Regions from separate parts of the Methylocystis sp. genome, predicted to be linked through region 3. Evidence: predicted binding sites of a transcription regulator. Region 3 holds the regulator's gene; each other region holds the start of a gene.

Region 1 (9,867 bases), on a different contig from region 3:
GTGCAGGACGACGTCGAGATCGGCGCCAATACGACGATCGATCGCGGCGCTTCGCGCGATACGATCATCGGCGAGGGAACGAAGATCGACAATCTCGTGCAGATCGGCCACAACGTGGTGATTGGCCGGTTTTGCGCGATCGTCGCGCAGTCAGGAATTGCAGGCTCCTGCGAGATCGGCGATTTTGCCGCGCTTGGCGGACAGTCCGCCGTCGCCGGCCACCTCACGATCGGCGAAGGCGCCGCGGTCGCGGCGAAATCCGGAGTAATGCGCGACGTGCCCGCCGGACAGAGGGTCGGCGGCGCGCCGGCGCGTCCCCTGCGGCGTTTCTTGCGTGGCGCGGCGCTCATCGACCGACTCGCGCGCAAGGACAAGTCGACGTAAGACACGTCGGACAAAACAAGTAAGGCGTCAGCCCTGCTCAAAAAGGAGGAAACTATGGTCGAGGCCGCGGCCGGCGCGACTCTCGAGAGCGCCGACATTTTGCAGATCATGAGCCAATTGCCGCATCGCTATCCCTTCCTGCTCGTCGATCGAATCGTCGACATTCGCGGCGATGAGTCCTGCGTCGGGATCAAGAATGTCACGGTCAACGAGCCGCAGTTTCAGGGCCACTTTCCCGAGCGTCCGATCATGCCCGGCGTTCTCCTCATCGAGGCGATGGCGCAGACCGCCGGCGTGATCGCCATTCGTGCGATGAACGGCGCGGACCGGTCGCGTATCGTCTATTTCGTCACGATCGACAATGCGAAGTTTCGTAAACCCGTGACGCCCGGCGACCGCGTCGAATTCCACATGACGAAGACCGCGCAGAAACGCAATATCTGGTGGTATGCGGGACGGGCGACGGTCGATGGCGCGCTGGTCTGCGAAGCGCAGATCAGCGTCATGATGGGGGCGTAGGATCGCCGCGCCGGATGCGACAATGAAGGCGTCGGTTCATCCATCCAGCGTCGTTGAAGACGGCGCGCGGCTCGGCGCTGGCGTCGTCATCGGACCTTTCTGCCATATCGGCGCGTCAGTCGAGATCGGCGACGGCGCGACGCTCCATTCCCATGTCGTCGTCAGCGGCCGGACGCGCATCGGCGCGCGCGCCGAAATCTACCCCTTCGCCGCCATCGGCCTGCCGTCGCAGGACATCAAGGCGGCGCTGGCGGCGGGCGCGTTGTCGATCGGCGACGATTGCGTCATACGAGAGGGCGTGACGATCAATACCGGCGTTGCGGAAGGAACGCGTATCGGCGCGCGTTGTATCTGTCTCGCCACTTCGCATGTCGCCCATGACTGCCGACTCGGCGACGACGTGATATTGTCCAATCAGGTTCTGCTCGGCGGCCATGTCGAGATCGGGAATTGCGCGATGATCGGCGGCGCGACGGCGGTGCATCAGAATGTGCGCATCGGGGCGCAGGCCTTTGTCGGCGGCCTTTCCGGCGTCGAAGGCGACGTCATTCCCTTCGCGCTCGCTTCGGGCAATCGCGCCCATCTTTTCGGACTCAATCTCGTTGGCCTGAAACGGCGTGGCTTCGCCGCCGAACGCATCGAGCGGCTGCGTCGCGCTTATCGCCTGCTCTTCGCCCGAGATGACGCGCGGGTGCTGAGCGAGCGCATCGAAACCCTGTCGCAGGATTGCGCCGGCGACGCGGACGTTGCGGCGATCGTAGAATTCCTGCGCGCGCCTTCGATGCGCCCGCTTTGCGCGCCTCCCGCGCGCTGAGAAATCATGACGGCGCCGCGCATCTTTTTGGTCGCCGGCGAGGCCTCCGGCGATCAGCTCGGCGCGACTTTGATGCGCGCCTTGCGCGCCGCTACTCCGCAGGTCGCTTTCGCTGGCGTCGGCGGCGAGGCGATGGAACGCGAGGGACTCGCTTCGCTGTTTCCGCTTGCGGACATCGCGGTGATGGGCCTCGTTCCGGTCCTGGCGCGGCTTCCGCGCCTCGTGCAACGCATCAATGAAACGGCGCGCGCGATCCTCGATCAGGCCCCCGATTGTCTCGTCATCATCGATGCGCCGGACTTCACCCATCGCGTCGCGCGCCGCGTCCGCGCCGCCAGGCCCGAACTGCCGATCGTGGATTACGTCAGTCCAACGGTCTGGGCGTGGCGGCCGGGCCGGTCGCGCGCGATGCGGGACTATGTCGATTGCGTGTTGGCGCTGCTGCCATTCGAGCCGCTTGCGCATGCGCGGCTGGGCGGACCACGATGCGTCTATGTCGGCCATCCGCTCGTCGAGCGGCTCGACGAATTGACGCTGCGTTCTCGCGACCCCGGCGGCGAGCGATCGCTGCTCGTGCTTCCAGGTTCGCGCCTCGCCGAAGTGCGACGCATGACGCCGATTTACGGCGAGGCGCTTGAGCTTCTCCTGCGCGAACGCGCCGATTTCGACGTGGTGATTCCTGTCGCGCCCTTTATGGGGGAGGCTTTGCGCCATGAATTGCAGGACTGGCCGGTGACGCCGCGTCTCATCGGCCAAGCGGAAAAATTCGCCGCCTTTCGCGCGGCGCGCGCGGCGCTCGTCACGTCGGGCGCGGCGACGCTCGAACTGGCGCTCGCCGACGTTCCGATGGCGGTCGCCTATCGAGTCTCTCGGGCGGAATCGCTGTTGCGCTTTCTCGTCAACGTCGACTCGATCGTGCTGCCCAATCTCATTCTCGGCGAGAATGTCGTGCCGGAATTTCTACAGCGGCAGGCGACGCCGCGCGCCCTTGCCGAGGCGCTAAAGCCGCTGCTGCTGGGGGAAAGCGTCGCGCGCGAGGCGCAACTTGCCGCCTTCATGCATGTGCGCGCGCGCCTACTTGAAGCGGGCCGATCGCCCAGCGCCAGGGCGGCTGACATCGTCCTTGCATATGCCTCGCGCGGTTGAGCGTGAGGCGATCAGAAGGGCGATCAGAACGGAATATCGTCGTCGAGCGCGTCGGAGAGTTTGCCGGCCGGGGCAGGACGCCGCTCGCCGGGGCCGCGCTCCATCGGCGAGGAGCGGCCGAAGGAGCCGCCGTTCTGTCCGTAGCCGCTGTCGTAATCGCCTTCGCCGCGTCCGCCGCCCTTGCTGTCGAGCAGCGTCAGCTCGCCGCGAAAACGCTGCAGCACCACGTCGGTCGCCTTGCGCTGATTGCCGTCCTTGTCGGTATATTCGCGCGTCTGCAGCTGGCCTTCGAGATAGATTTTGGAGCCCTTGCGGCAATATTGCTCGGCGATCTTGCCGAGATTCTCATTGAAGATCGACACATTGTGCCATTCGGTGCGGTCCTTGCGCTCGCCGGTATTCTTGTCGCGCCAGGATTCGGTCGTCGCCACCGAGAATGAGACGACGCGATCGCCCGAGGGCAGGGTGCGCACCTCTGGATCGCGGCCGAGATTGCCGATCAAAATGACCTTGTTGACGCTGCTCGCCATGACCCTCTCCGCTCGCTAGATACGCCGCACTCTAGTGCAAAGGCCGGCCGTCTGGCACGCCGGCGCGCCTTGTCCACAGATGAAGCGCCGTCGCGGCGCAATGTTCTTTTTTTGTTCTAGCACTCGCCGGCGCCCGCCGCAAGCGGCGTCAGTCGGTGGCGACGGCCGTTTCGAGATCGCTTGCATCGATGCGGCGCGCGAGGCCGCTGTCGAGGCGCGCGCGGTCGAGTTCGCCCTCCCAATGGGCGACGACGATCGCCGCGACGCTATTGCCGACGAAATTGGTGAGCGCCCGGCATTCGCTCATGAATTTATCGACGCCGAGCACCAGCGACATGCCCGGCGCGAGTTGCGGATCGACCGCGGAAAGCGTCGCGGCGAGCGTAATGAAGCCCGCGCCGGAAACGCCGCTCGCGCCCTTTGAGGTGAGCATGGCGACGACGAGGATCGTCGCCTGATGCGTCAGGTCAAGTTCGACGCCCATGGCATGGGCGATGAACAGCGTCGTCAGCGTCATATAGATGTTGGTGCCATCGAGATTGAAGGAATAGCCGGTCGGCACCACGAGCCCGACGACCGATTTCGAACAGCCGAGTCGCTGCAGCTTTTCCATCAGCGCGGGCAGGGCGCTTTCGGAAGATGACGTGCCGAGCACGATCAGCAGTTCGTCGCGCAGATAATGGAGCAGGCGGAAAATGCTGAAGCCGGTCGCGCGCGCGATCAGGCCGAGGACAAGAACGACGAACAGCGCGGCGGTGAGATAAAAGGCGCCGATGAGCCCGGCGAGCGAATAAAGCGCGGCGGAGCCGTATTTCGCGACCGCAAAGGCCATGGCCCCGAAGGCGCCGATCGGCGCCGCCTTCATGACGATGGCGATGACGCCGAACATGGCGTGACCGACATCGTCGATGATCACGCGCAGCGCCCGGCCGCGTTCGCCGAGCGTCAACAGCGCGAAGCCGAAAAAGAGCGAGAACAGCAGAACCTGCAGTATGTCGCCCTTGGCGAAGGCGCCAAGCGCGCTGTCGGGAATGATGTCGAGAAGAAACTCGACGGCTCCGCGCTTCTCGGCGAGCGCGGTATATTTGGCGATTGCCGAAGGGTCGGGCTTGCCGGCGAAACCGGCGCCGATTTGCGAAAGATTGCCGACGATGAGGCCGATCGCCAGCGCGAATGTCGAGACGATTTCGAAATAGACGAGCGCCTTCAGCCCGACGCGCCCGACCTTGCGCGCATCCTCGATATGGGCGACGCCGGAGACGACGGTGCAGAAGATGATCGGCGCGATCGCCATTTTGATCAGCTTGACGAAGCCGTCGCCGAGCGCCTTCACCCAGTCCTGCGCGGCGGCCTGCGGCTCGAGCCAGCCGAACAGCGCGCCAAGCGCGATGGCCGCAAGCACCTGGACGTAGAGGTGGCGGTAGAGGGGTTTGTCCGACTTGGATTTTCGATAGTTTTTCGACACGCTTTTTTTTCATTAAATGTGACACGAGCCGAGTATGGCTGAGTTAGTGCTTTCGACAAAGCGCCCTTTTGTTTTAGCGGCGGCGGCTCGGGTTTCGGCCAGCAGGCGTTGTGCGAGGAGCTGCGCTTGAGCAATTCTCGTCATTGCTAGGAGGCGAAGCCGACGAAGCAATCCAGGGGCCGCCGCACGGGTGTGGATTGCTTCGCTTCGCTCGCAATGACGGCATACATTGTCTAATAAAGCAGCAGCTTGTGATTTGCTCGGCGCGACGAGTGGCGTTTGGCGACCGCAGCGCCTAAATTAGGTTTCCCGTTTCGATCAACCCTCATCAATGGCGAGCAACAGCAGAAAATCCGCGGCCGCGGTAGAGAAGGTTTTCGCCCACGCCAACACAATCTCCATCCGCGGCGCGCGCGAACATAATCTCAAAAATATCGATCTGACGATTCCGCGCGACAAGCTTGTCGTGTTCACCGGCCTGTCCGGTTCGGGCAAGTCGTCGCTCGCCTTCGACACGATCTATGCCGAAGGCCAGCGTCGCTATGTCGAATCGCTCTCGGCCTACGCCCGGCAGTTTCTGGAGATGATGCAGAAGCCCGACGTCGATCAGATCGACGGGCTCTCGCCGGCGATCTCCATCGAACAGAAGACGACTTCGAAAAATCCGCGCTCGACCGTCGGCACGGTCACCGAAATCCATGACTATATGCGTCTGCTCTGGGCGCGCGTCGGCGTGCCCTATTCGCCAGCGACCGGCCTGCCGATCGAGAGCCAGACCGTCTCGCAAATGGTCGATCGCGTGCTGGCGCTGCCCCAAGGCGCGCGGCTCTATCTGCTCGCGCCAGTCGTGCGCGGCCGCAAGGGCGAATATAAGAAAGAGATCGCCGAATATACCAAGAAGGGCTTTCAGCGCCTCAAGATCGACGGCGCCTATTGTGAGATCGCCGACGCGCCGGCGCTCGACAAGAAGTTGAAACACGACATCGACGTCGTCGTCGACCGCATCGTCGTGCGCCCCGACATGAGCGCGCGGCTCGCCGACAGTTTCGAGACGGCGCTGGAATTGTCGGGCGGCCTCGCGGTCGTCGAATTCGCTGATCGGCAGTCGGCAGTCGGCAGTGGGCAGTCGGGGAATGACGGCCGACTACCGATTGCCGATCCGCCGACCGCCGCCGCGAATGTCTCGACGCATTATGCGCCCGACCACATCCTCTTCTCGTCGAAATTCGCCTGTCCGGTGTCGGGCTTCACCATCCCGGAAATCGAGCCGCGGCTGTTTTCGTTCAACAATCCCTTCGGCGCCTGTCCTACTTGCGGCGGCATCGGCCATGAGCAGAAGGTCGACGCCGATCTCGTCGTGCCCAATCCCAAGCTGACCTTGCGCAAAGGCGCAATCGCGCCCTGGGCAAAATCGACCTCGCCCTATTATCAGCAGACGCTCGAAGCGCTCGGCAGGCACTACAAGTTTCGGCTCGACGCGGCGTGGGAGGCGCTCTCGGAGAAGGCAAGAAACGTCATTCTCTATGGCTCGGGCGAGGAGGATGTGCGCTTTACCTATGACGACGGCTTTCGCGCTTACGACGTGAAGAAGCCGTTCGAAGGCGTCATCATCAATCTCGAACGGCGCTATCTCGAAACCGACAGCGAATGGGCGCGCGAAGAGATCGGCCGCTATATGTCGGCGACGCCCTGTCTCGCCTGCGAAGGCTTTCGCTTGAAGCCTGAAGCGCTCGCGGTGAAGATCGCCGGCAAACATATCGGTGAAGTCTCCGAGCTTTCCGTGCGCGCCGCGCACGACTGGTTTCGCGCGCTGCCCGACGCGCTCGACAAGAAGCGCAATGAAATCGCCTTCCGCATCTTGAAGGAAATTCGCGATCGTCTGACCTTCCTCGTTGATGTCGGACTCGACTATCTGACGCTTTCGCGCAATTCGGGATCGCTCTCTGGCGGCGAAAGCCAGCGCATTCGGCTTGCATCGCAGATCGGCTCTGGACTGACCGGCGTTCTCTATGTGCTCGACGAGCCGTCGATCGGTCTGCACCAGCGCGACAATGATCGGCTGCTCGACACGCTGCGGCGCCTCCGCAATCTCGGCAACAGCGTCATCGTCGTCGAACATGACGAGGACGCGATTCTTTCCGCCGATTATGTCGTCGACGTCGGACCCGGCGCCGGCATTCACGGCGGCAGGATCGTCGCGCAGGGGACGCCGCAGGAAATCATGGATAATCCTGCGTCGCTCACCGGCAAATATCTCACCGGCGAGAAGCAGGTGATCCTGCGCCATAAATTGCGCAAGCCGACGGCCGGCCGCTGGCTCAAACTCTTCGGCGCGCGCGGCAACAATCTAAAGAACGTCACCGCGGAAGTGCCGCTCGGCCTCTTCACCTGCGTCACCGGCGTTTCCGGCGGCGGCAAGTCGACGCTGATCATCGAAACGCTTTACAAGGCGGTGGCGCGGCGGCTCTCCGGCGCGCATGAGCATCCGGCGCCTTTCGATCGTCTCGAAGGCCTCGAGCAGATCGACAAGATCATCGACATCGACCAGTCGCCGATCGGGCGCACGCCGCGCTCCAATCCGGCGACCTACTCCGGCGCCTTCACGCCGATTCGCGAATGGTTCGCGGGCCTGCCCGAGGCGAAGGCGCGCGGCTACGCGCCGGGCCGCTTCTCTTTCAATGTGAAAGGCGGACGCTGCGAGGCCTGTCAGGGCGACGGCGTCATCAAGATCGAAATGCACTTTTTGCCAGACGTCTATGTCACTTGCGACGTATGCAAGGGCAAGCGCTACGACCGCGAGACGCTTGAGGTGAAATATCGCGAGAAGTCGATTGCAGACGTGCTCGACATGACCGTCGAGGAGGCGGCGAATCTGTTCAAGGCGGTGCCGTCGATCCGAGACAAGATGGAGACGTTAAAGCGCGTCGGTCTCGACTATATCCATGTCGGCCAGCAGGCGACGACGCTCTCGGGCGGCGAGGCGCAGCGCGTCAAGCTCTCCAAGGAACTGTCCCGCCGTTCGACCGGCCGCACGCTCTATATTCTCGACGAGCCGACGACCGGCTTGCATTTCCACGATGTGGCGAAGCTGCTCGAAGTGCTGCACGAGCTGGTCGAGCAGGGCAACACCGTCGTGGTGATCGAACATAATCTCGAAGTCATCAAGACCGCGGATTGGATCATCGACATGGGCCCTGAGGGCGGCGACGGCGGCGGCGAAATCGTCGCGGCGGGACCGCCCGCCGAAATCGTCAAGGAAAAGCGCAGCCATACAGGGCGCTATCTCGCCGAAGCGATGGCGCGACGACCGGCGGCGCCGCCCGAGACGAAGCCTGTCAAAACCAAGAAGGCCGCGGCGAAATAAAGGGCGAGGCTAAGCCCCCAAAGCCCCTCGCCGTACCTCTCCCCGCTTTCGCGACGAGAGGGGATTGCAGCGCGACGCTTTGGCGACATGCCAACGCATGATTTTTTCGTGCGGCGCCGGCCGCTTCCTCTCCCCGCTTGCGGGGAGAGGCGAGGTGAAGGGCTTGGGGATTTGCCGAAAAGCGTGACGCGCGCGTCAATTCTTCATTGGCGCCGGCCGCGCGTCGGATTCAGCTTCAGTATTGCCAGCCAGCGGCGCGTCGCCGGCGCGCTCCGCTTCCTCAGCGGCGCGCTTCTTGCCGGCCTCGATGATGTCGCGCTCGGGCCGCGGCAGCACCGGTCCTTCCGGGAAGACGAAGCCGAGCGATTTCGCGCCGCTGTCGTCGCCGACGACGACGACGCGCACCGCGCCGCCGTTCTTGAGACGGCCGAACAGCACCTCATCGGCGAGCGGCGTCTTGATGTGTTGGTGAATGACCCGCGACATCGGCCGCGCGCCCATGGCTTCGTCATAGCCATGTTCGACGAGCCAGCTCCGCGCTTCGTCGGTGAGTTCGATCGTAATATTGCGGTCGGCGAGTTGCGCCTCGAGCTGCATGATGAATTTGTCGACGACGCGCTTGATGACGTCGACCGGCAAATGTCCGAAGGGCACGATCGCGTCGAGACGGTTGCGGAACTCCGGCGCGAAGAGCCGGTTGATCGCCTCGCTGTCGTCGAGATCGCGCCGGCTGCGGGTGAAGCCGATCGGCGTGCGCGCCAGATCCTGCGCGCCAGCGTTCGTCGTCATGATTAGGATGGTGTTGCGGAAGTCGATGGTCTTGCCATTATGGTCGGTCAGCTTGCCGTGATCCATGACCTGCAGCAGGATGTTGTAGAGATCGGGATGCGCCTTCTCGATTTCGTCGAGCAGCAGCACGCAATGCGGATGCTGGTCGATGGCGTCGGTCAAGAGGCCGCCCTGATCGAAGCCGACATAGCCGGGAGGCGCGCCGATCAGCCGGCTCACCGTGTGGCGCTCCATATATTCCGACATGTCGAAGCGAATGAGCTCGATGCCGAGCGAGGTCGCGAGCTGACGCGCAGCCTCGGTCTTGCCGACGCCCGTCGGCCCTGAGAAGAGATAGCAGCCGATCGGCTTCTCATGGTCGCGCAGGCCGGCGCGCGCGAGCTTGATGGCGGAGGTCAGCGCCGAGATCGCCTTGTCCTGACCATAGACGACTCGCCGCAGCGTCTCGTCGAGATGAGCGAGAACTTCGGCGTCGTCCTTGGAGACCGTCTTCGGCGGCACCCGCGCCATCGTCGCGATCGTCGTTTCGATTTCCTTCAGACCGATCGTTTTCTTCCGCTTATTCTCCGACAACAGCATTTGCGCGGCGCCGGTTTCGTCGATCACGTCGATCGCCTTGTCCGGAAGCTTGCGGTCATGAATGTAGCGGGCCGAAAGCTCCACCGCCGCCTTCAACGCGTCGTTGGTGTAGCGGATTTTGTGGAACTCCTCGAAATAGGGCTTGAGGCCCTTCATGATTTCGATGGCGTCGGGGATCGAGGGTTCGTTCACGTCGATTTTCTGAAAGCGGCGGACAAGCGCGCGATCCTTCTCGAAATACTGCCGGTATTCCTTGTAGGTTGTCGAGCCGATGCAG
Region 2 (9,867 bases), on a different contig from region 3:
CGGCGCGGGGAGCGTGAAGGCGAAAACCGAACCCTTGTCGGATGATTCGACGAGCGCGAGCGCGCCGCCCATTCGCGCCACCAGCCGGCGGGAAATGGCGAGGCCGAGACCCGTGCCCGCGCGGGGGTGGTTCTCGGAAGGGTCGGCCTGTTCGAATTCTTCGAAAATCGCTTCGCGCGCCTCGTCCGGCACGCCGGGTCCGGTGTCGCACACCGCGAAACGCAGCCGCGCGCCGTCGCGCATGACGCGCAAGCCGACGCCGCCGCGTTCAGTGAATTTCACGGCGTTGCCGATGAGGTTGAGCAGCACCTGCCTTAGCCGGGCCGGATCGCTCACGATTTCACGGGGCGCGTCGGGCGAGATCACGCTAGCGAGTTCAAGGCCCTTGGTCAGGGCGCGGGGCGCAAGAAGTTCGACGACGCTTTCGACAAAAGGGGCGAGCGCAAAGGTTTCGCAGCGCAGCTCGAACTTGCCGGCCTCGATCTTGGAAAAATCGAGAATGTCGTCGATGAGCTGCGAGAGCGAACGGCTCGAATCGCCGATCGCTTCGACATAGCTCGCCTGTTCGTCGGTCAGCCTGGTCATGGCGAGGAGCTGCGCCAGTCCCATGACGCCGTTGAGCGGCGTGCGGAACTCGTGACTGACCGCGGCGAGAAAGCGAGACTTCGCCAGACTCGCGGCCTCGGCGCGGTCGCGGGCGGCGGCTGCGGCGCGCAACTCCCAGATTTCATCGCGCAGCGATTCAAGTTCGCCTTCGACTTGTCGGCGGCCGTGCTTGAGCAAGGCGACGCAAATCGCCGCCGCCAGCGCCGCCAGGATCAGCTGTGACGCGACCAAAATCCCGAATTGGGCTAATGACATGCGCCCATCATCAGGCCGCAAGCCGCCCCAATGCAAGCCCCGCGCGATAGGAAAGCGCTTCGGCGAGATGCGGTCTGCCGACGGATTCGGCGCCATCGAGATCGGCGATTGTGCGCGCTAGCTTCAAAACTCTGTGAAAGCCGCGCGCCGTGAGGCCGAAACGCTCGGAGGCGTCGCGAATCAGCGCCGTGCCCGGCGCATCGAGTCGAGCCACGCGCTCGATCACCCCCGCCGGCGCGGCGGCGTTGGCGGCGACGCCCGGCAGGGAGAGAGCGTCATAGCGGGCGCGCTGAATTTCGCGCGCGCGCGCGACGCGCGCCGCGACTTGGCGCGAACCTTCGCTCGGCGGCGGCAACACGAGATCTGCGGCGGTCAACGCAGGGACTTCGATCTGGACGTCGAAACGGTCGAGCAGCGGCCCTGACAGCCGCGCTTGATATTGCGCGACGCATCGCTCGTTGGGCTGACGCTTGCAGGCGAAGCCAGGGTCGTTCGCATGGCCGCAACGACAGGGATTCATCGCCGCGACAAGCTGAAAGCGCGCCGGATAGACGGCGCGATGATTGGCTCGCGACACCGCCACCTCGCCGGTTTCAAGCGGCTGGCGCAGGCTATCGAGGACCTGGGGCTGGAACTCCGGCAATTCGTCGAGAAAGAGGACGCCATGATGCGCGAGCGAAATCTCGCCTGGCCGCGCACGGGTCCCGCCGCCGACCAGCGCCGGCATGGAGGCGGAATGATGTGGGGCGCGAAAGGGACGCCGGTCGGTCAATTCGCCGCCAGCGATCTGCCCGGCCACCGAATGAATCATCGAGACTTCGAGCAATTCGCGCGGCGTGAGCGGCGGGAGGATCGACGGCAGCCTTGCGGCGAGCATCGACTTTCCGGCGCCCGGCGGGCCGCTCATGAGGAGATTATGGCCGCCGGCGGCGGCGATTTCGAGCGCCCGCTTGGCGCTCTCCTGCCCCTTGATGTCCGAAAGATCGGGTTGATCGACAGCGAGTTTGCGGACCGCCGGCTGCAGTCGGGCGAGGACTTGCGCGCCTTTGACATGGTTGACGAGCTGGATGAGCGAGCGCGGGGCGATCACCTCCATCTCGCTCGACGCCCAGGCGGCTTCCGGCCCGCATTCGCTGGGACAGATCAGACCCAATCCCCGCGCATTCGCCGCCACCGCCGCCGGCAGGACGCCCGCCGTCGGCGTCAACTCGCCGTCGAGAGCGAGTTCGCCGCGCACAACGAAACCTTCGAGCGCGTCCGAGGGGATGGCGCCGATGGCCGCCATGACGCCAAGGGCGATCGGCAGATCATAATGACTTCCTTCTTTCGGCATGTCGGCGGGAGCGAGATTGACGGTGATACGCTTTGCCGGCAGCGCCAGCCCCGAGGCGATCAAGGCGGCGCGCACCCTTTCGCGCGATTCGGCGACGGCCTTGTCGGCAAGGCCAACGACGTTGAAAACCACCGCGCCGCTCGAAATTTGCACTTGAACGTCGACGGGACGGGCCTCGACGCCTTCGAAAGCGACCGTCGCCACCCTCACCGCCATCTTCCGCCCCCAACAACTCTTTCGCCGAAATTGCGTTGCAAGCTTAACCGGCGCGCCACCGTGACGCAAGAACAATATGTGAACATTTGAGCGGCGAATAACTTAGATCGTAAATGGCAATTGCCACGACTCCGGTAGGGCGCAGATATTCGATTGGCGCCGGCGAAGCAAAACGCGCCCGGCGCCGGTCCGGGTAAAGAAGGAGATTGGAGATGCGATTGAGAACGGGTCTCGCGCTTATATTCGCCGCCGCTTTGGCCGCGCCCGCCCATGCGGCCATGCCGGTCGCGCCCGCTGAGACGGCGGCCGCGCCGATCGTTCAGGTCTATGGCGGTTGCGGCCCCTACGGCCATCGCGGCCCCTATGGCGGCTGCCGCTGGGGCGGACAATGGGGCGGCTATCGCTACGGCCGGCCCTGCCCGCCCGGCTTCCATCTCGGCCCTTATGGCCGCCGCTGCTGGCCGAACTGAAACCCGAAAACAAAGCCCGGGACGGGGATTTGTCTCGGGCTTTGCCGTCCGACGCCGTCAAGACATCGGCGTGGCGGGCTTAAATCCCATCCGCGGCGGCCTTGGCGCGCGACGCGGCGCTGGCTCAGCTATTAAAAGACCGCTCCACTCAAGGTCGCGACATGGCTGAATTCGCCAAACGCCATGGCGATGTTGAGCGTCTCGGCGGCCAATGCAATAGCGACGATTCCGAAAATTCCTGTCGCGATCACCGGTTTCATGGGCTTCTCCTCTTCGCGTTGATCAAAATTTAAGGCAGAGGCGCGCCGCGATTCTGTGCGCCGTCGCACACGGGCTGATCCGCAGGTCGATGGAGAGGCGATGTTTCGATACTGGGCGCATGATGCCGAAGGGCGCTCGAAAGCGCCGCCTAACGAAGCGCAGATATGAAGCGTCTAGCGCAGCCTAAGGACCGGCGCTGATGGCCTATCGCATACAGTCGATCGTGAGACTTTTGACGCTGATCGCGTCAACGCCGATAGCGCCGGCTGCGGCGCAGAACGCGCAGCTTCCGCGGCTCTACACCAATGAAATGTCGATCGAGGACGCGACGCGACGGGCAACGCTGGCCATTGACGATCCTCTTGCCGTATTCGCTTTCGTTCTCGGCGCGTTGCCGGACCGAGTCCGGACCTATCCGACGGAGAATTATTACTATTTCAGCTTCGTTCTGAATGGGACGCGCTATCTGGGCAATATTCGCCTTCCGGCGGCGGAGCGCGACAGCGGCAAGCTCCGCTTCGAATATTATCAGGAGACGAGCGCGGGATCGGGCCAAGGCAGCGCCTTTCACACGATTCTCGACTCTTCGCATGGCGTCGCGGTCGAGAAAGTCGCGCCCCTGACCTATCGCGTCACGCAAGGCTCAAAGAGCGTCATCTTCGCGCTCGAAGATTTGTCGGGCGTGCGACCGCCCGAAAGCGCGATCGGGCCGAATGAGGAATTCCTCGGTCCGATCATCGATGAGTCGGGCATGCGATTTTATCTCGTCTACAATTCAAGATTGAAGCTCTTTCATTATGTTCTCGACGAGAATTCCGCTGGCGCCGATGAACTGGTCCGCTCACGACGAAATGATCGGCTCTTCATCGGCCGACGAACCGGCTTTGCCTTCTATCGCGATCGACGTCTCGATCAGCGTATCCTGATCGGCGTGCGGGAAGAGGATTCCCGCCTCAACACATATTTCGACGGGCCGTTCGATCAATTGCCGGAGAACTTCATCAAGGGCGAAAGCCTGCGCGACGCGATCGTCGACTTTGATCCCAGCGTTAGCGGCGAGATCGATCGCTTCGGCAATTTCCTCGACGGCAGCGGCCGCTACCTCATCCATCCTTACATTCGCTATCGAACGCTAAACGACCTCTATGCTGTGCATAGATGCGCAAGCCGCAGCGAGCGCGCGGCGAAATACTATAAGTGCCTGGCGAGCAATGACGACGGGAGGGGCGGCGTTGTCGGCCGTCCCATCCGAGAAAAACGCGCGTTCCGTTTACGGCGCGAAACTAAAGAAATTGATTACCAGCACCGGCGCCACACGCGGCAGCGACGGCCGCTGTAATAGCCGTGCCAGCAGCGACGCCACCTACGGCACCACGCCTCCTGAACGATCGAAGAGGACGCTGTCAGATCGCGAATCCCCACGCCGCTCACCGGCGCGGCGGTAGCGGGCGAGGCGCCCAGAAACAGAGCGAAGAGCCCGACGGCCACGGACGTCGTGAGTAAAGCGCGCATTCCATTCTCCCTCTTTGCTGAATCGGGCCATGTTCTAACATCGCGTCGCCGCAGTTCGTGAACTCGGCCGAGGAAAGCCTCGATGCGATCCCACCGTACGGCCCAAAGCAACGGGTAAATGTAGATCGCTCCGCGACGATGAAAAGCCGCGCACGGCTAAAAAGCTCCCTTGCCGAGCAGAAAATCGATGCGCGACGACGCGCTGCCGGCGCCAGCGCTGCAACAGATCGCTCGCCATGCCGCGTGGAATCGCTGACGCCACAACTTGTTCAAACAATGTTCCGCCTCAAGCGGGTGGATTAGCGCTGTTCGGTCCTTTAGATTGAGCATGATGCGATCCAGACACGCCGCCTTGAACACGCACGAGGCATCGCAAACAGAGCGCGTCTCGCCCGAAAAATCTGTCCATGGCGCGGTCCGCCGCGCGCCCGGGACTGGGGCAGACTTCAGGCGTGAACAGGCGCGGCGACGCGTACTGGCGATCACGGCGCTGATCGTCGCCGGAGAGTCGGTCTTTCTGCTTCCGTTTGTTGTGGCGCGCGTCTTCCGTCCCACGCTCCTTGACGTCTTTCAGATAACCAATCTTCAGCTCGGCGCCGCCTATTCGGTTTATGGCGTCGTCGCGGTGGCCGCGTATTTTTTTGGCGGCCTGCTTGCTGATCGACTCCCCGCACGCGCAATGTTGGCGGTTGCATTGGCGTCCACCGCCGCCGGCGGTCTCGTCTTGATGACGCTGCCGTCTCCATCGACGCTGGCGCTCTTATATGGCTATTGGGCGATCACCACGATCGCCCTCTTCTGGGCGCCGTTGATTCGCGCCACCCGCGAATGGGGCCTCAACTTTTCTCAAAGTCGCGCGTTTGGACTGCTTGAGGGCGGCAGAGGCGCGCTGTCGGCGGTCATGGCGTCAATCATGGTCGTCTTGTTCGCGGCGCTGCTGCCCGAAGACAGCGAGACAGCCAGTCTCGCGCAGCGCACGGAGTCGTTGCGGCAGATTACTCTGCTCCTCACCGCGACGACCGGCGGAGCCGCTTTGCTGATCTTTCTGGCGCTGCCGGCGCGCAAGGCGCGGCGACAGGAAGCGATGTCGATCAGCGGAGTCGCCCGCGTGTTCGCCATGCCATCGGTCTGGCTCCAAGCAGCGATTATTCTTTGCGCCTATGTCGGCTTCAAAGCCATCGATGATTTTTCGCTTTATGCGAACCAGGTCATCGGACTGAATGAGGTCGACGCAGCGCGCATCGGCGTCGCATCGCTCTGGATTCGGCCGTTCGCCGCCATTGGCGTCGGCTATCTGGCCGAGCGAATTGGCGCGCCCGTCATGACCATCGCCTGTTTCACGCTGCTTGCGGCAGGGAGTTTCACGCTCGCCGCCGAGGCGCTTGACGCCGGCATGGCATTGGCGTTCGTCTCGGCGATCGTCGTCAGCGGAATTGGCATATTTGGGCTGCGCGGACTGTATTTCGCGATCATGCAAGACGGCCAAATTCCCCTGGAGCATACAGGGAGCGCGGTTGGCTTGGCGTCAGTCATCGGCTACGCGCCGGATATTTTCATGGGTCCGCTCATGGGCTATCTGCTCGACGAATGGCCCGGCGCCACAGGGCACGGCTATGTGTTCAAGGTCGTCGCTTGCTTCGCGATGCTGGGGCTCATCGCGAGCTATGTCTTCGCGCGGCTTGCCGATCAGATCAGGCTGCAAGCCCGATAGCGCGGCGTCGACGCTGCAGTGCCCCGCTGAACCAACTGCAGGCTTGGATTAGGCCTTAGCGGCGGCGCCGAAAGGCGAAGCACGCTGACATGAAGCGGTGCGGTAATGGGCTCGGGCTTTCGACCCCCACAAAGATGATCGTTCGCATTGCGTTGTAATTCCTAAGCGCTTTCGAGTTTAGCGAACAGGCTACGGCAGAGTTTCCACGCTGTGAGAAATCTTGAATCTGAAAGAGAGCGCGAGTCTAGACGGAACATCTACGCGAGCAAATGGTTATTCAATCGTGAAAGCCGGGCCCGGGCTCACTTTCTTGCGGCCGTCTCCAGATAAGGAGGAATCCATGAACTGGGACACGATCGAAGGCAACTGGAAGAAATTCAAAGGCAATGTGAAGGAGCAGTGGGGCAAGCTCACGGATGACGACATTGCGCGCATCAACGGCAACCGCGAGCAGCTTGAAGGCATGATCCAGGAACGCTACGGCGTGGCGAAGGACAAGGCCAAAGCGCAAGTCGAGGACTGGATCTCGCGGCATTAAAGCGCGCAGCGAAATAGAGGAATCCAGACTCTCGCATAGAGCGCGCGCTCAACTTTCCAAATCGATCACGTCATCCGCGTTTGGGCGATTCCGCCCGAGCGCAACGTGATCCGGTTGCTGCGCTTCTACGCCGGCGGGACAAGCTCGCCGGCGTTTCCTTTCGAAGTTGGCGGATCAGCGCATTCTTCCGAATTCCACAAAAGCGGAACAATTGGCGTCGCTTAAAGTTTAATCGTCGCGCCTTCGCGAAAGGAAGGGTTAACCATGAAAAAAGTCATTCGCCCATTTACCATCGAATATCGTTTGAAGCGCGGCAGGCTGCGATCGGTCCGAGGCGGCGAGTCGTCCGGATTTGCCGATCAACCGGCTGAACGCATCTTCCGGGGCAAAGACGCGCGTGATGACCTTTCCGTCTGGCAGGCTCTCTTCAAGCAGGAAGAACGCACGCCATGACAATCGCTTCACCGACGATCGATTCGAAAGATGACAAGGCGCTGCTTCGACGCTCATTGAGCGAGGCGCCGTCGGAGGATCTCAAAGTTGCGCTCGCAAAACTGAACTTTGACGATCGTCCGGAGAGAATGCGCCAAGCTGATCCGTGCGGCTACTTACTCCGCCGCTAGATTCAGCTTCTCCAAGAGCGCAAGCATGTCTTCCGGCAATGGCTCCGAAGCGACATCCGAGAATTGCCGCCGAAGCTGCTCGCCAAGCCGCATAATGGTTCGCTCCAGGTCGAGCTCCTCGCGCTGCGCTTGATTTCTTCTCATTGCCAGCTCTGTCCGGTTCGTGCAGGTTTCATGTGGCGACATGAGCAGCCCTCCACGTGGCTTATTGGAGCGCCGGTTCGAAAATCAGTTCCGACAATGCTTCAAATTTTTTAACAAACAGAAAAGCGTGGCTGCAAAAAGCTCTGTGGAGAACTCGCGCCAGCTCTCTCAAGCTTCAGGCTCGCCAGCCGCGCTCCGCGCAAGCAGTCACTCAAGCTGCTTGCGTCAGAGTACGACCGTTGGATCAGAGTCGGTTCTCATTTTCCCTTGGCGCGGAATTGGACCGGCACTTCGAATGTCAACCCTTCGTCGGCGATCACTGGCGGCGGCGGCGGCACCGGATCGGCGCGCTTCATCATCGCAAGCGCCGCATCGTCAAAAGCCGGATGTCCGGCCGAACGCTTGATGTTGCAGCTGACGACATGGCCACGCCTGTCGAGCGTGAACGAGACGCTCGCTTCAGCCGAGCGACGGCCGCCGCCGCTCGGATAGCGTTTGTGGCGGTTGAGATGCGAGATCAGAGCCTTTTGCCAAGTCACAATGACCGCATTCGCTTTGACGTCGACGCCTTGCGCCGGCGACACCGGCCTGTCGGAAATCTGCTCGGCGTCCGACTTGGGCGGCGCCGTGGCTTCTGAAGCCGCCGATTCAGCTGAAACCACCGGCTGCGCCTGAACCTTCTTTTCCTCTTCGACCGGTTTGTCCGGAGTGGTGTTGTGCGTGAGTTCGGCCTCTTCGGCTTCGGTTCGCGCGATCTGCTCCTCCTTCACCTCCTTCGCCTCGGAAGCGGCGGCGGAGGGCGCCGCTGCGGCCGCTTCGTCGGCGACCGGTCCCGGAGGCAGGTCGGCGGCCTCGACGTCGCGAGGCGCCGCCGGCTCGAGAGATATTTCGATCGCCGGCGCGCCGGAAGCTTCCTCGTCATCGCCCTGCAAGGTTAGGAAGGCGGCGACGGCTCCCGCGACGTGCAGAAGCAGGGCGAAAGCCACGGCGAGGCTCCAAAGCCTGCCGTTCGACTGCGGATTTTGGAGAGCGGCGGCGGCGCTCATTGCGCGCTGGGCTCCTTGCCGCCGGCGTCCAACGCGACGAGGGCGACGCGCAAATAGCCGCCGGCGCGCAGACTCTCCAACACCGCCATCATCTCGCCATAGGGCACGCTGGCGTCCGCTCGCAAAAAGATGCGTTTCGATTTGTCGTTAAGATGCGCATCAAGCGCCGAAACAAGATCCTTTCGCTTGACCGGCGTCTCGCCCAAGGCGAGCGCAAGATCGCTCTGAATCGTCACATAGACTGGCTTGTCCGGCTTTTCATGGGGCGCGGCGTTGGAGGCCGGCAGATCGACCGGAAGATCGACTGTGGCGAGGGGCGCCGCCACCATGAAGATGATGAGCAACACGAGCATCACGTCGATAAACGGCGTGACGTTGATCTCGTGGGTTTCTTCAAGGTCGCCTTTGAGATGAACGGCCATGAGCTACTCCGCCGCGTGAATCTTGCTGGAGGCGGCCGCATGTCCGGCGCGATCGAGATCGCGCGATACGATGCGAAGCAATTCGCCGGAAAGATTGGAAACGAGTTCGAGATAGGCGGACGCCTGCCGCGCGAGATGGTTGTAGATCAGCACGGCGGGGATCGCGGCGAACAGACCGACCGCCGTCGCCAGAAGCGCTTCGGCGATGCCCGGCGCGACGACAGCGAGATTTGTCGTCTGCGCTTTGGAAATGCCGATGAAGCTGTTCATGATGCCCCAGACCGTGCCGAAGAGACCGATGAACGGCGCCGTCGATCCGACGGAGGCCAGCAGTCCGGTGCCGCGTTTGATGGCGAGCGCCTGGGCGCGCTCGATTTCTCCATAACAGCCTGCGATACGCTCCTTGACGCCGGGCGCCGCGAGAATATCGGATGAAAGTTTCATTTCGCGAGTCGCTTCGGCGAGAAGCGACTGGGTGAGACGGTCGCCGCCTCCAAGCGCCAGCCGCGCCTCGGCGAGACCGCGGGCGTCGGACAGGCGGTTGATCGCCGTCAGCACACGGTCCCTCGCGCGCTTCAACTCGATCGATTTGGCTACGAGGATCGTCCATGTCGCCACTGAGGCCAGCAACAGACCGACCATCACGATTTTCACGACGATGTCGGCGTTGACGAACATTGTCCAGACGGAAAGATCGTGAGGCTTGTTGGCTGCGATCGCTGCGTCGAGC
Region 3 (9,867 bases):
TCGCTTTCCCAGCGGCGTCGAATGAAAGAAAGCGAAGCGCGGAAACGCTGTAGGAACGTTCGAGCCAGGCGTTTAGGGCTTTTTCCGAGGCGTCGATCGTCGACCAGTCCGCCCAAAGCTTGCGGATCATCGCGACCTGTTTTGGCGTCGCCATCCCTCGCCGCGCGCCAAAGCTGGTCGCGGACGTGTGCCTGAACCCAAGCCGCTTCGCCTCGCGGACGAACGCGTTTAATCCGATATTGTCGAGGACTCTCGCGCTCTCGACGCCCGTCGACTCACGCAAGAGATGGCGATAGGTTTCCTCGTCGCCGAGATATTTTTTTACCGCTTGGACAAGGCGCATTTGCTTCGTGGTGAGCATGGCCAAATCTCCTACCTACGCGGCGATGCGCTTCAGTAGCTTTAGGGGGTCGTCATCTTGTTGTCGGAGAGACAGAAGCGCCCGCTCGATTTCCTGTAGGCCGAGCGGTCCGCTTCCAGCGAAGGCACGAGCTGTGTCGAGAAGCGGGACGAATTCGCGGAGCGACGTATTTAGTCCGAAGTTCACGCACGCGCGATGCGCTGCGACCCCGCAAACGTCACGATCTATCGCGATAGTTTTGAAGTCATCTTCTGTGGGATGCCATAGCATCGTACGCTTCACCAAACGGCTTGTGACCTGTTCAAATGCGTCTTTCGAAGAGTGTCGCCGCTTCAAAACGTCATTGTTCCCGCAGACGATGACTGGAACGCGGAACCGATAGGGAATATCAACCATCTCCTTAAGAAGCTTGCCGTCCAGGTTCTGAGCTTCGTCTAGAATGATCGTTTGAGCGGAGCCGTGCGACCCCCAATAATCGAAATGATCTTCCAGGTTTGTCCAAATCTTATTGGCGCTATCGAAGTCCGAATGAACGCCCAGGGCCGACGCGAGCAGAACGCAACCGGCTTTCATCGTTTCCTGTGCGCCGGATACCCGAATATAGACCATCCTACTGTTCGAATTCGCGATATGCTCGACTGCTGTCGTCTTGCCAATTGCAGCTGGACCGATGATCGCCCCCGCAATTGATTTGATGCGATCAACAATGTTGACGGTGTTCTCGATGGCTTCGAAGATCGATGTTCGGCTCACATTCGTCATGCTTATTGAGCCTTTCTCGCATCGAATTTTTGGATGAATTCCTTCATCGCTTGGTTCGATTTGTCGATGTTGTATCGCCGCACATTGTCGGCCCGCTTGCGCTGCGCTTCGGGACTTTCCTTCACGCCCCGCGCGACCGCCTTTTCTTTGTCGGAGGCAGTGACACGCGCGCCGACCGGCGCGGGCAAGGCCTTCGGAGCTTTCGTCTGGAAATCAAGAAGTTCGGCCGTTACATCGATATCCGGAACCGAATTATCGAGCTGGCGAACGGCACGCCTTTGGAGCATGCGACGACGGTCGCTCTCTGGCGCCGGCCGGGTCGAAACAAGCGAAAGGTTGATCCTCTTCCGCGAAGCCGAGAAGATTTCCCTGCATATCCTCGACAGGTAGACGCGCCCACTGCTCGTATTTCGGCACGCGAACGGTGATATAATCGCCATCATGGTAGGTGACTAAGCCGTCGAAATAGAAGACGCGACCCTTGACCGTGATAGCTCCATTTGTGATCGCTACGATCCGTTTCTCAGAGAAGACGGTTGCAAAGGCGTCCGGGTCCACTTCGGTCTTTTGCCATCCCTTATCCACGGCGCGATTGAATGCATCGATTGGCGAATCGCCGCCGAGCTGCGAATTCTTTCCCTGCGCTTTAGTGTGATATTGCGCCAATATCCCTGCAATCACCTGTGGAAACAGCTCGATCGAAGGGAAAGGTATGGGTGCCTTGCCGACGTTTGCTACCTTCTTTTTCATGCGGTCGCCGCCGATGTAGCCCTGCACTTTTTCGAACAGATGGCGCAGTTGCGCAAAGACGCCTTCGATGGCCTTGGAGCGCGCCGCATAGGGGCGCGCGCGGCGTATAGCCTTTTGCTCTCCGCCTGCGAATACCTTCATTCCACGATCGTTAAGTGTGATGGCGTCTTTGATGAACTCGGCGAAGCGATATTCCTGACCGTTATCGAGATAGAGCGTCCTGGGGAGGCCCCATTCCGCGACCATTTCCATGAAGCTGGCGATGACGTGCGCGTTGCGAATGCCTGTTCCCTTTGGAAGAAACACGATGGTCGCCCAAAGGCGCTTCGTTGCAACATCCAGCCAACAGATGGCCTTGGCGTAGCGCTGATAGTCTTCTGTTTCGGGAAGGAAGAAATCGAGGGGATGAACGGCGCCGACGACAATGTCCATGGGCCAAAGCCCTTCGATCGTCCGGCGGATTGCCGGCGATTTGTCTTCGAAACCTTTGCGGTCTTTCTTGATTTTGGTGGCGCGGCGATATTTCATCTCCGCCTTGACGATGTGGAGCGGGATGTCACACACGCCGTTCGGCGGCTCGAAACCGCGCTCCCTGGCGAGCTTCTCAAGGTGACGTGAGGCATCCAAGCGGATTGCGGAAATGCTTTCCCACGCCTTGTGCCAGCCGCGAATGCGTATTTTCAGCGCTTCCGCGATGGACTCCAGCTCATTCTCCAACCCGCCTTCGCGCGCCCAGGCGTCGAATTTCACGGTGACGATCGAGCGTTTCGTCTTGTGATCGTTCCGCTTGGCGCGACCTAATGCTGTGACGCCGTTGCATTGATAGTCCGCGAGGAAGCGATTGAGCGTGCGCACGCTGTAGCGCCGAAACACGCTCGAATCCTTGATTGAGGGCAGCTTCTTTTCGCTCCATGCGCGAAGGACATTCGCGCGGGCGACGGTGCCCGCCTTCGTCGCTTCGACTTCCTCGACAAAGCGGGAAAACCACTCCAGGACCGCATCGAAGTGGGTTGCGAAGGTTCGAGGCGAAACGGGCGTTGAAGGGGCGTTCAAATGGTCTTCGAGACCAGGGATATCCGGCGCATAAGCCTCCCACCTCTCCCCAGATGTGCCACCAACGCCCTTTATTCGGCGACTCCGGACGGGCCGGCGACACAGTCGACCCATAGCCAAGCCTTTTCTGACAGCCCGATCAGAGAGGCCGAGGAACTCCGCGACTGTGGCGGTGTCGACCCATTTGCCCGACATCAGGCGGCTTTCCCTTTGAGCGTCGCGGCAACAATGATTTTTTCACGTAGCGTCTTTGCTGCGGGTCCGTTCCTACGTCCCGTCAGGACAGCGGTGGCCCATTGGCGGGTGATCTTGTTTTCCGAACACCATTTCGCCAAAGAGCTTCCCTGCTGTAAGAACCCAATGCGGGCCTGTAGCAACAAGTCTGCGGAAGGATCGCCCATTGTGAGGTGTCTCTAGGATTGCTTCGTTATGCAACCTAGATTGCAAAATGAAATCATGTCAAGAGGCGCGACGGCAAATCCAGCGGAAGATTTTATTGATCGCGTGAAGAAGGCTCTGAACCTCACGCGAGATGAAGACCTTGCTATCCGCCTCAATCTTGGGAAGAGCACAATCGCAACTTGGCGGCGACGGGGGAGTATTCCATTCAAAAAACATGCTGAAATTGAGCAATTAACAGGAGTTAAATATACAGACGTGCTCGTTGAGCGCCTCACGCGATCGAACGAATTATATGATATTTGTCGTATATCTTACTTGAATGCTATTTCTAAACTATTCAATGAAGCAAATAAAGATGAATTAAACGAACTTTCGTTCAGGCTATCAAGGCATGAAGATGCAATCGCTCGGATAATACGGGATAGAGTTTCAGATATAGCCGGTGAACATCTTTCACCAGAGAATGTCGTTGCTTTAGTTCATCGAGCATACAACGGGGACTTCATCAGCCCAATGGAAATCCGTGACATCCTCCAGGCGAATTCGGAAGGTTCCGCAATAGGTTCCGCAATCGATATTGCACAATGAAATGTTCCGCAATGCAAAGCGCAGGAACCCTTTGATATCTAATACATTCCGCCTCCGAACAATATTTCTGAGATGTTCCGCAAGCGGTTCCGCAATACCCGCCGCGCTACCCTATTGCTTTTTCAGTGTTTCTAAGCGTAGCGCGACAAAAAGCGATTTTTCACGCGCGACAAATAATTCTGCCCGCTCCACCGCGATGATCGCTTAACCAAAGCGTGAACATAAGACTTGCAGAACGCAGTGAGAACGTATATCGTTCGTTCATGATTTGTTTAGTTTATCGAGCCAAAAGCTGCAGCGCAGCGAAAATCGACGATTGGGCTTGCAAGGCGGAGCGGCGATGCTGACCAAAAAGCAAAACGACCTGTTGCGCTTCATCCATGAGCGCTTGAAGGAATCGGGCGTGCCGCCGTCGTTCGACGAGATGAAGGACGCGCTCGACCTGCGGTCGAAGTCCGGCATTCATCGGCTGATTCTCGCGCTCGAAGAGCGCGGCTTCATCCGTCGCCTGCCCAATCGCGCCCGCGCGCTCGAGGTCCTGCGCCTGCCCGAATCGGCGACGCCGCGCAGCGCCGTCGGGCGCAGCGGCAAATTCGCGCCCTCGGTCATCGAAGGCAATCTCGGCCGCGTGCGCCCGCTCAATGAGCGTTTCGACGACGAGAGCGATCAGCAGGTCGCCATTCCGGTGATGGGACGCATCGCCGCCGGCACGCCGATCTCAGCCATCCAGAACCGCAGCCATACGATCAATCTGCCGCCCGACCTGCTGATGAGCGGCGAGCATTTCGCGCTCGAAGTGCGCGGCGATTCGATGATCGAGGCGGGAATCCTCGACGGCGACACCGTCGTCATCAAGAAGCAGGACAACGCCGACACCGGCGATATCGTCGTGGCGCTGATCGACGATGAGGAAGCGACGCTGAAGCGCCTGCGCAAACGCGGCGCGTCGATCGCTTTGGAGGCGGCGAATCCCGCTTACGAGACGCGCATCTTCGGTCCTGACCGCGTGCGGATTCAAGGCAAGCTCGTGAGCCTTTTGCGGAAATATTAGCTGCGGCGCGTTTTGGCGAAGCCTGTCATTCCCGACGCGCGCTTTGCGCGCGATCGGGAATCCAGAGCAACTTCACCATTCATGCCTTTGCCCCTGGATTCCCGGTCAAGCCTTCGGCCTGCCGGGAATGACAAAACAAAGAGCATGCAGCGCGTCTCTATTCGAGCGGCTCCATCGCGCGGGCGTCTTCCTCATTGCGCTCTTCATCGCTGAGCGGCGCAGGGAACGCCGGCTTGCTCCGCTGGCGCGGCGCGGGCGACCATGGCCGGTCCTCGTCGACGGCGCGCGCCGTCGTCCATTCAACTTCCGCACCCTTGAAGCGTAGCGACACCGCCCCCGTTTCGCTCAGCTTGCGGCGATCGATCACGATCGGCGCCGCGCATCCTAACGGCGCATAGAGCGGCGTGATGACGACGGCGGCGCGCGCGCAGTCTTCAATGAAGGCGCCGCGCTCGGCGACGAGCGCGACGAAGCGACCGTCGATCGACTTGGCGACGCAACCTAAATCATCGCAGGCGACGCCGCCCTTCGCGTCCGAGGCGAGGCGCGCATCGCCGTCGGCGCGCAGCCATTGTTCGGCGGCGAAAGCGCTCGGCCTTTGTCCCAAGACCGCAAGCTGTCCCGACGACAGGCGCAGCGCCGCCGATTCCCCGGTCGCCGGCGCGGCGAGGTCGAACGGCGCGCCGCCCGTCGCACCCATCAATCCAATGAATGCAAGAGGAATGGCGAGGGCGCGCCAAGCCCATGTTCGCCACAAAACGAGCGACAACACCGCAAGCGTTAGAAAAATAATCGCCCAGGGCGCGAAGGCTTTGACCGGCAGGCTCGCGCCCGGGGCGCTGGCGATGAGCCCCGCGAGATAGGTCACGAGGTCGATGCCCATTTTAAGGTAGCGCCAGACGAATCCGTCGAGGCCGAGTGGATAGAGCGCGGCGCCGAGAAGCGCGCAGGGAACCGCGAAGAATTCGATGATGGCGAGCGTCAGCGGATTGCCGATCAGCACATAGGGGCTGAGCTCATGAAAATCATTCGCCATGAAGGAAGCGGTCGCCGAGGTCGCGCATAATGTCGCGAAGATCGCCGCGCCGGGCCCGTGCAACAGGCGTTCGACGACGCTTTCACGAAGCGCGCCCCACCATGTTCGCGGCGCGCGATCGTCGATGCGGCGCTTCGCAAGATATTCGCCGCGCCATTCATAGACGGCGATCAAGGCCGCGACAGCGGCGAAGGAAAGTTGAAAGCTCGCGCCAAGCAGCGCCTCCGGCTCGAAAGCGACGATGAGGAGCGCGGCGATCGCGAGATTACGCATCGACAGCGACGGCCGATCGAACAGAACCGCGGCAAGCATGATCAGAGTCATGACGAGCGCGCGCTCGGTGCCGACGCGCGAGCCCGTGCCGATGTCGTAGAGAATGGCGCCGATCATGGCGAGCGCCGCCGCCCATTTCTTGATCGGATAGTTGAGCGCCAGAGTTTGCGACATCGCCAGCAGACGGCGAAAGCCAACGAAGAAAATGCCGGCGACGAGCGTCATCTGAACGCCGGAAATGGTGATGATGTGAAATATGCCGGCGTGGCGGATGAGATTCTTGGCGTCTTCCGACAATAGGTCGCGCTTGCCGGTGACCATCGCGGCGGCGATCGCGCCGGCGTCACCGCCGATAATTCGATAGACCCGCATCGCCAAAGCGTTGCGCATGCGATCGACCCGCGCGAAAAAACGCAGCGACATTGGCGCCGGATCGGGCGGCGACATTGTTTCAATTCGCCCCAGCGCGTTGCCGACGCCGCCGATGCGCGCGAAAAATGCGTCACGCGCGAAATCATAGCCGCCGGGGAGCGCCGCCCGCGCCGACGGCATCAGCCGCGCCTTAAGAGCGATGAAGTCGCCGGCGGAAAAATTCGGATCGCCGCGGGTGGTCAGCCGCACGCGGGCCGGAACGACATCGTCGGGAAAGCCCTCGGCGCTCGCGACACGCAGAATGAAGCGCGCGCCGGCGCGCCGCAGGTCGACCTCCTCGACGAAGCCGGTGAGCTCTCCGATCCCGACTCGCGGAATGATCGGCGCGGCGACCCGCGCCGTTCGCCAGGCGCCGGACGCGAAGCCGCCGGCGACGAAAGCGAGCGCGAGAAACAGCGCATAAGCGCGTGCATGGCGGCGCGTGAGCGCGGCGAGAATGGCGAAGACTGCGAACGCGCAGGCGCAAAGAGCCAGCGACGGCTCGCGCTCGGCTGAGAAATATAGCGCGACGCCGGCGCCGGCGGCGACCACCAGCCAGAGAAACGGGCGGCGCAGCGCGCGTTCCTGCTCGAACGACGCGCGCAAAGCTGCGGTTAATCCTCGCGCAGGCAAGCGAAGGAGGCGCGATGAAACATCGCGGCTCCCCTCTCCTTTCTCAGCCGTGCGCGAAACGTCGTTCAAGAAAATGCCGGCCCCGCTCAAATGCAGCGACGCGCCAGGGCGATCGGGCGAAGGGCTTCCTCATCCTGAGGAGCGTGCGCAGCACGCGTCTCGAAGGACGAGGAAGCCCGCATTTTTTCCTCACCCTCGTCCTTCGAGACGCCGCCATCGATCTCGGGCTTGCCCGAGATCGACATTAAATTCGCAAGTCGGGTACACCCGACTTGCGGCGGCTCCTCAGGATGAGGGCGAGGAAAATCGTGCTTCATCCGATTGCCCTGAGCGGCGAGCTTAACGCTGGTTGCCGCGTTTGTCTGCGTCGCCTATCTGTTGATTCGCCGCTTGGCCCTTCAACGGTTGCCTGCGGCCCGATAAGAAACTATCCCGTTAACTCAAAGCGAGACTGCGATTACGCGCAATGGCGCGACGATCGCCATCATTCGGTTTGGCGTAAATGAAGAGCGAACCGTCATCAGTCACGTCCCTGCTTCGCGGACTCACGCGAAAATGCCCGAACTGCGGCGTGGGCGCCCTGTTCGCAAGCTACCTCAAGCCGAACGATTCTTGTGCGCATTGCCGGGAAAGCTTTGCGGGCCTCGATGCGGATGACGGCCCAGCATGGTTGACGGTCGGCGCCGTAACGATTTTCGTCGTGTCGCTACTCTTCATATTGGAGAGCAGCGGTCATTACTCCTATGCCGTCGAAATGTTGATCGTTCTGCCGACAACGATCGCGCTCGTCTTGTTCTTGCTCCCGCTTGCGAAGGGATTCTTCCTCTCGGCGCTATGGCTGCTGTCGAGGAAACCGAATTCATAAAAGGGACGCTACTTGCTCTCGGGATCCCCGGCTATGAAAGAACATTGAGAATCCCACGAACGCGCGCCTGCGCCCAACGGTTGGCGTCGTACATGGCTCCCCGCTTAGCGGCGGCGTGAGGTCTCCGGCCGCAAAAGGCCGCGCGCTCCCCATCTCAACAGGGAAGGATATGCCGCGCGCGATCAAACAACCGCGAATGCAATTCTTTATCCTTCGACAGCGTCAAAAATCGCGCCGGCTTCGATCATGTCGCAGTCGGGAATGCGGGCGGACGCCAAAGGATCCTCGCCTGAAATCCATTGTTCGAGCGCGTCCGGCGTCGAGAGCGCGACATTCAGCGCCCTGTTGATTTCATAGATTCCCCACGCCAGTCCGGCGCGCCGCAGCGCCGCCATCAAGGCGTTCTGGACGAGGCTGCGGACGACGAGATGGGGCGTCGAGATCGGCGCTTCGACGGCTTCGCCACGTGCGGCGGCGAGACATGCCGCCTTGTCGAAGGCCGCGTGGCCGCGACAGGCCAGCGGACGCATCTTATAGGCGAGACATAATTCGCGCTCGATCAGCGGGCACGCGCCTTGCGCCGCCATTCGCTGGTCCTCGGATAGCGCGCCTAGCGCCCGATCGGCGTCGGCGACCCGCTGAAGAAGCATGATTCCGCGCTCGGCGAAGGCGGCGGCGTTAACGGAAATGAAGCGCGCGAGCACAAATACTTCGGGCGCCGTCGCGACGACGCGCAGGCGGCAGCACCCCGCGCATTCGCCGTGGCAGGCCAAAGCCGGATCGCCCTCCGCCTGAATCGCGACATTTCTCGTAAAGCTGTCGAACGCCTGCGCGCAGAGCAGCCCAACAAGCTCCGGGCGCGTCCGGCGGGCGTCGATCATCTCGCTGAACGCGTGCGAGGTCGCCTTGAAAAAGGCTGAGGGACCGCCATCTTCGCTCATCAATCTTATCCGCCCTTCCGCCAGTCGGATGCGATCGGATCGGCGCGCCGATCAATGCGCAATCGCTCCCGGCGCCTGAGACTGGCCCCACCGTCAGATCGCTCAAGCGTCTATGTCAGGCTCGACATATTCCGACAGTTCGCCGGCAAAGCAAACCCCATCCCGTCAGGCTTCGGCCTGCCGAGCGTCCCTCGCCTCAGGCGTTGGCCACGCCGATGGAGCGCTCGTCGAGCGCGGCCGTCTTGAACAGCGCATAGACGTGAGAGCCCACCCTCAAAGACAGGTCTTCCAGAGCGCCTCTTGTGATCGTCGCCAGAAGCGGACCGTCATCCTTCAGCTCAATTTCGACCGTCGCGATCGGCCCTTCGAATTGGATGTTCGCCACCCTGCCCCAAAGCACGCTTCTGGCGCTGATCTCATGAGGCGGAAGCAGCGACAGCACAACATCGGTCGCTTTGACAATGACGCGCGCCGCGCCGCCCGGTTGGCCCGCCGAACCTTCAATCCAGATCGTTCCAGACGAATGTCTGAGCTTCGTCAATCCATAAGCGGCGGAAGCTTCGTCGACCGAAGCCGCCAGGATTGAGGAACGATCGAAACGATTGGTTGCCGGCGAATTGGCGAGACGATTGAAGGCGTCGGCGGGATCGCCAACGAATTTCACCCGTCCGCCATCGATGACGACGACGCGGGAGGCCAAACGCGCTACTTCCTCGACGGCGTGTGAGACATAGACGATGG

The links. The regulator LexA, encoded in region 3, represses DNA repair genes until DNA is damaged. The targets are predictions, from matches to a motif close to TGTTCNNNNTGTGTTCNG.
Region 1: a site for LexA is predicted at 3,495-3,512, ahead of ssb (single-stranded DNA-binding protein). Genes of this name have one in related genera too.
Region 2: a site for LexA is predicted at 2,478-2,495, ahead of AB7I51_RS04345 (YifB family Mg chelatase-like AAA ATPase). Genes of this name have one in related genera too.

What each region holds. Positions count from the first base shown of each region.
Region 1 is NZ_JBFWVN010000004.1:58,985-68,851, forward strand. Features, by position in the region: gene lpxD (UDP-3-O-(3-hydroxymyristoyl)glucosamine N-acyltransferase) at 1-384, shown strand, start outside; gene fabZ (3-hydroxyacyl-ACP dehydratase FabZ) at 439-903, shown strand; gene lpxA (acyl-ACP--UDP-N-acetylglucosamine O-acyltransferase) at 926-1,717, shown strand; gene lpxB (lipid-A-disaccharide synthase) at 1,724-2,863, shown strand; gene ssb (single-stranded DNA-binding protein) at 2,887-3,393, opposite strand; gene dctA (C4-dicarboxylate transporter DctA) at 3,542-4,858, opposite strand; gene uvrA (excinuclease ABC subunit UvrA) at 5,190-8,222, shown strand; gene clpA (ATP-dependent Clp protease ATP-binding subunit ClpA) at 8,418-9,867, opposite strand, start outside.
Region 2 is NZ_JBFWVN010000006.1:15,078-24,944, reverse strand. Features, by position in the region: gene AB7I51_RS04350 (ATP-binding protein) at 1-861, opposite strand, end outside; gene AB7I51_RS04345 (YifB family Mg chelatase-like AAA ATPase) at 872-2,410, opposite strand; gene AB7I51_RS04340 (GCG_CRPN prefix-to-repeats domain-containing protein) at 2,623-2,880, shown strand; gene AB7I51_RS04335 (hypothetical protein) at 3,012-3,140, opposite strand; gene AB7I51_RS04330 (hypothetical protein) at 3,341-4,480, shown strand; gene AB7I51_RS04325 (MFS transporter) at 4,982-6,364, shown strand; gene AB7I51_RS04320 (CsbD family protein) at 6,705-6,902, shown strand; gene AB7I51_RS04315 (hypothetical protein) at 7,161-7,412, opposite strand; gene AB7I51_RS04310 (NepR family anti-sigma factor) at 7,511-7,711, opposite strand; gene AB7I51_RS04305 (TonB family protein) at 7,927-8,715, opposite strand; gene exbD (TonB system transport protein ExbD) at 8,712-9,137, opposite strand; gene exbB (tonB-system energizer ExbB) at 9,141-9,867, opposite strand, start outside.
Region 3 is NZ_JBFWVN010000065.1:4,416-14,282, reverse strand. Features, by position in the region: gene AB7I51_RS15640 (regulatory protein GemA) at 1-361, opposite strand, end outside; gene AB7I51_RS15635 (AAA family ATPase) at 377-1,123, opposite strand; gene AB7I51_RS15630 (hypothetical protein) at 1,126-1,410, opposite strand; gene AB7I51_RS15625 (hypothetical protein) at 1,376-2,623, opposite strand; gene AB7I51_RS15620 (hypothetical protein) at 3,121-3,327, opposite strand; gene AB7I51_RS15615 (helix-turn-helix domain-containing protein) at 3,356-3,916, shown strand; gene lexA (transcriptional repressor LexA) at 4,257-4,967, shown strand; gene AB7I51_RS15605 (ComEC/Rec2 family competence protein) at 5,125-7,389, opposite strand; gene AB7I51_RS15600 (DUF983 domain-containing protein) at 7,892-8,185, shown strand; gene AB7I51_RS15595 (YkgJ family cysteine cluster protein) at 8,392-9,126, opposite strand; gene modC (molybdenum ABC transporter ATP-binding protein) at 9,323-9,867, opposite strand, start outside.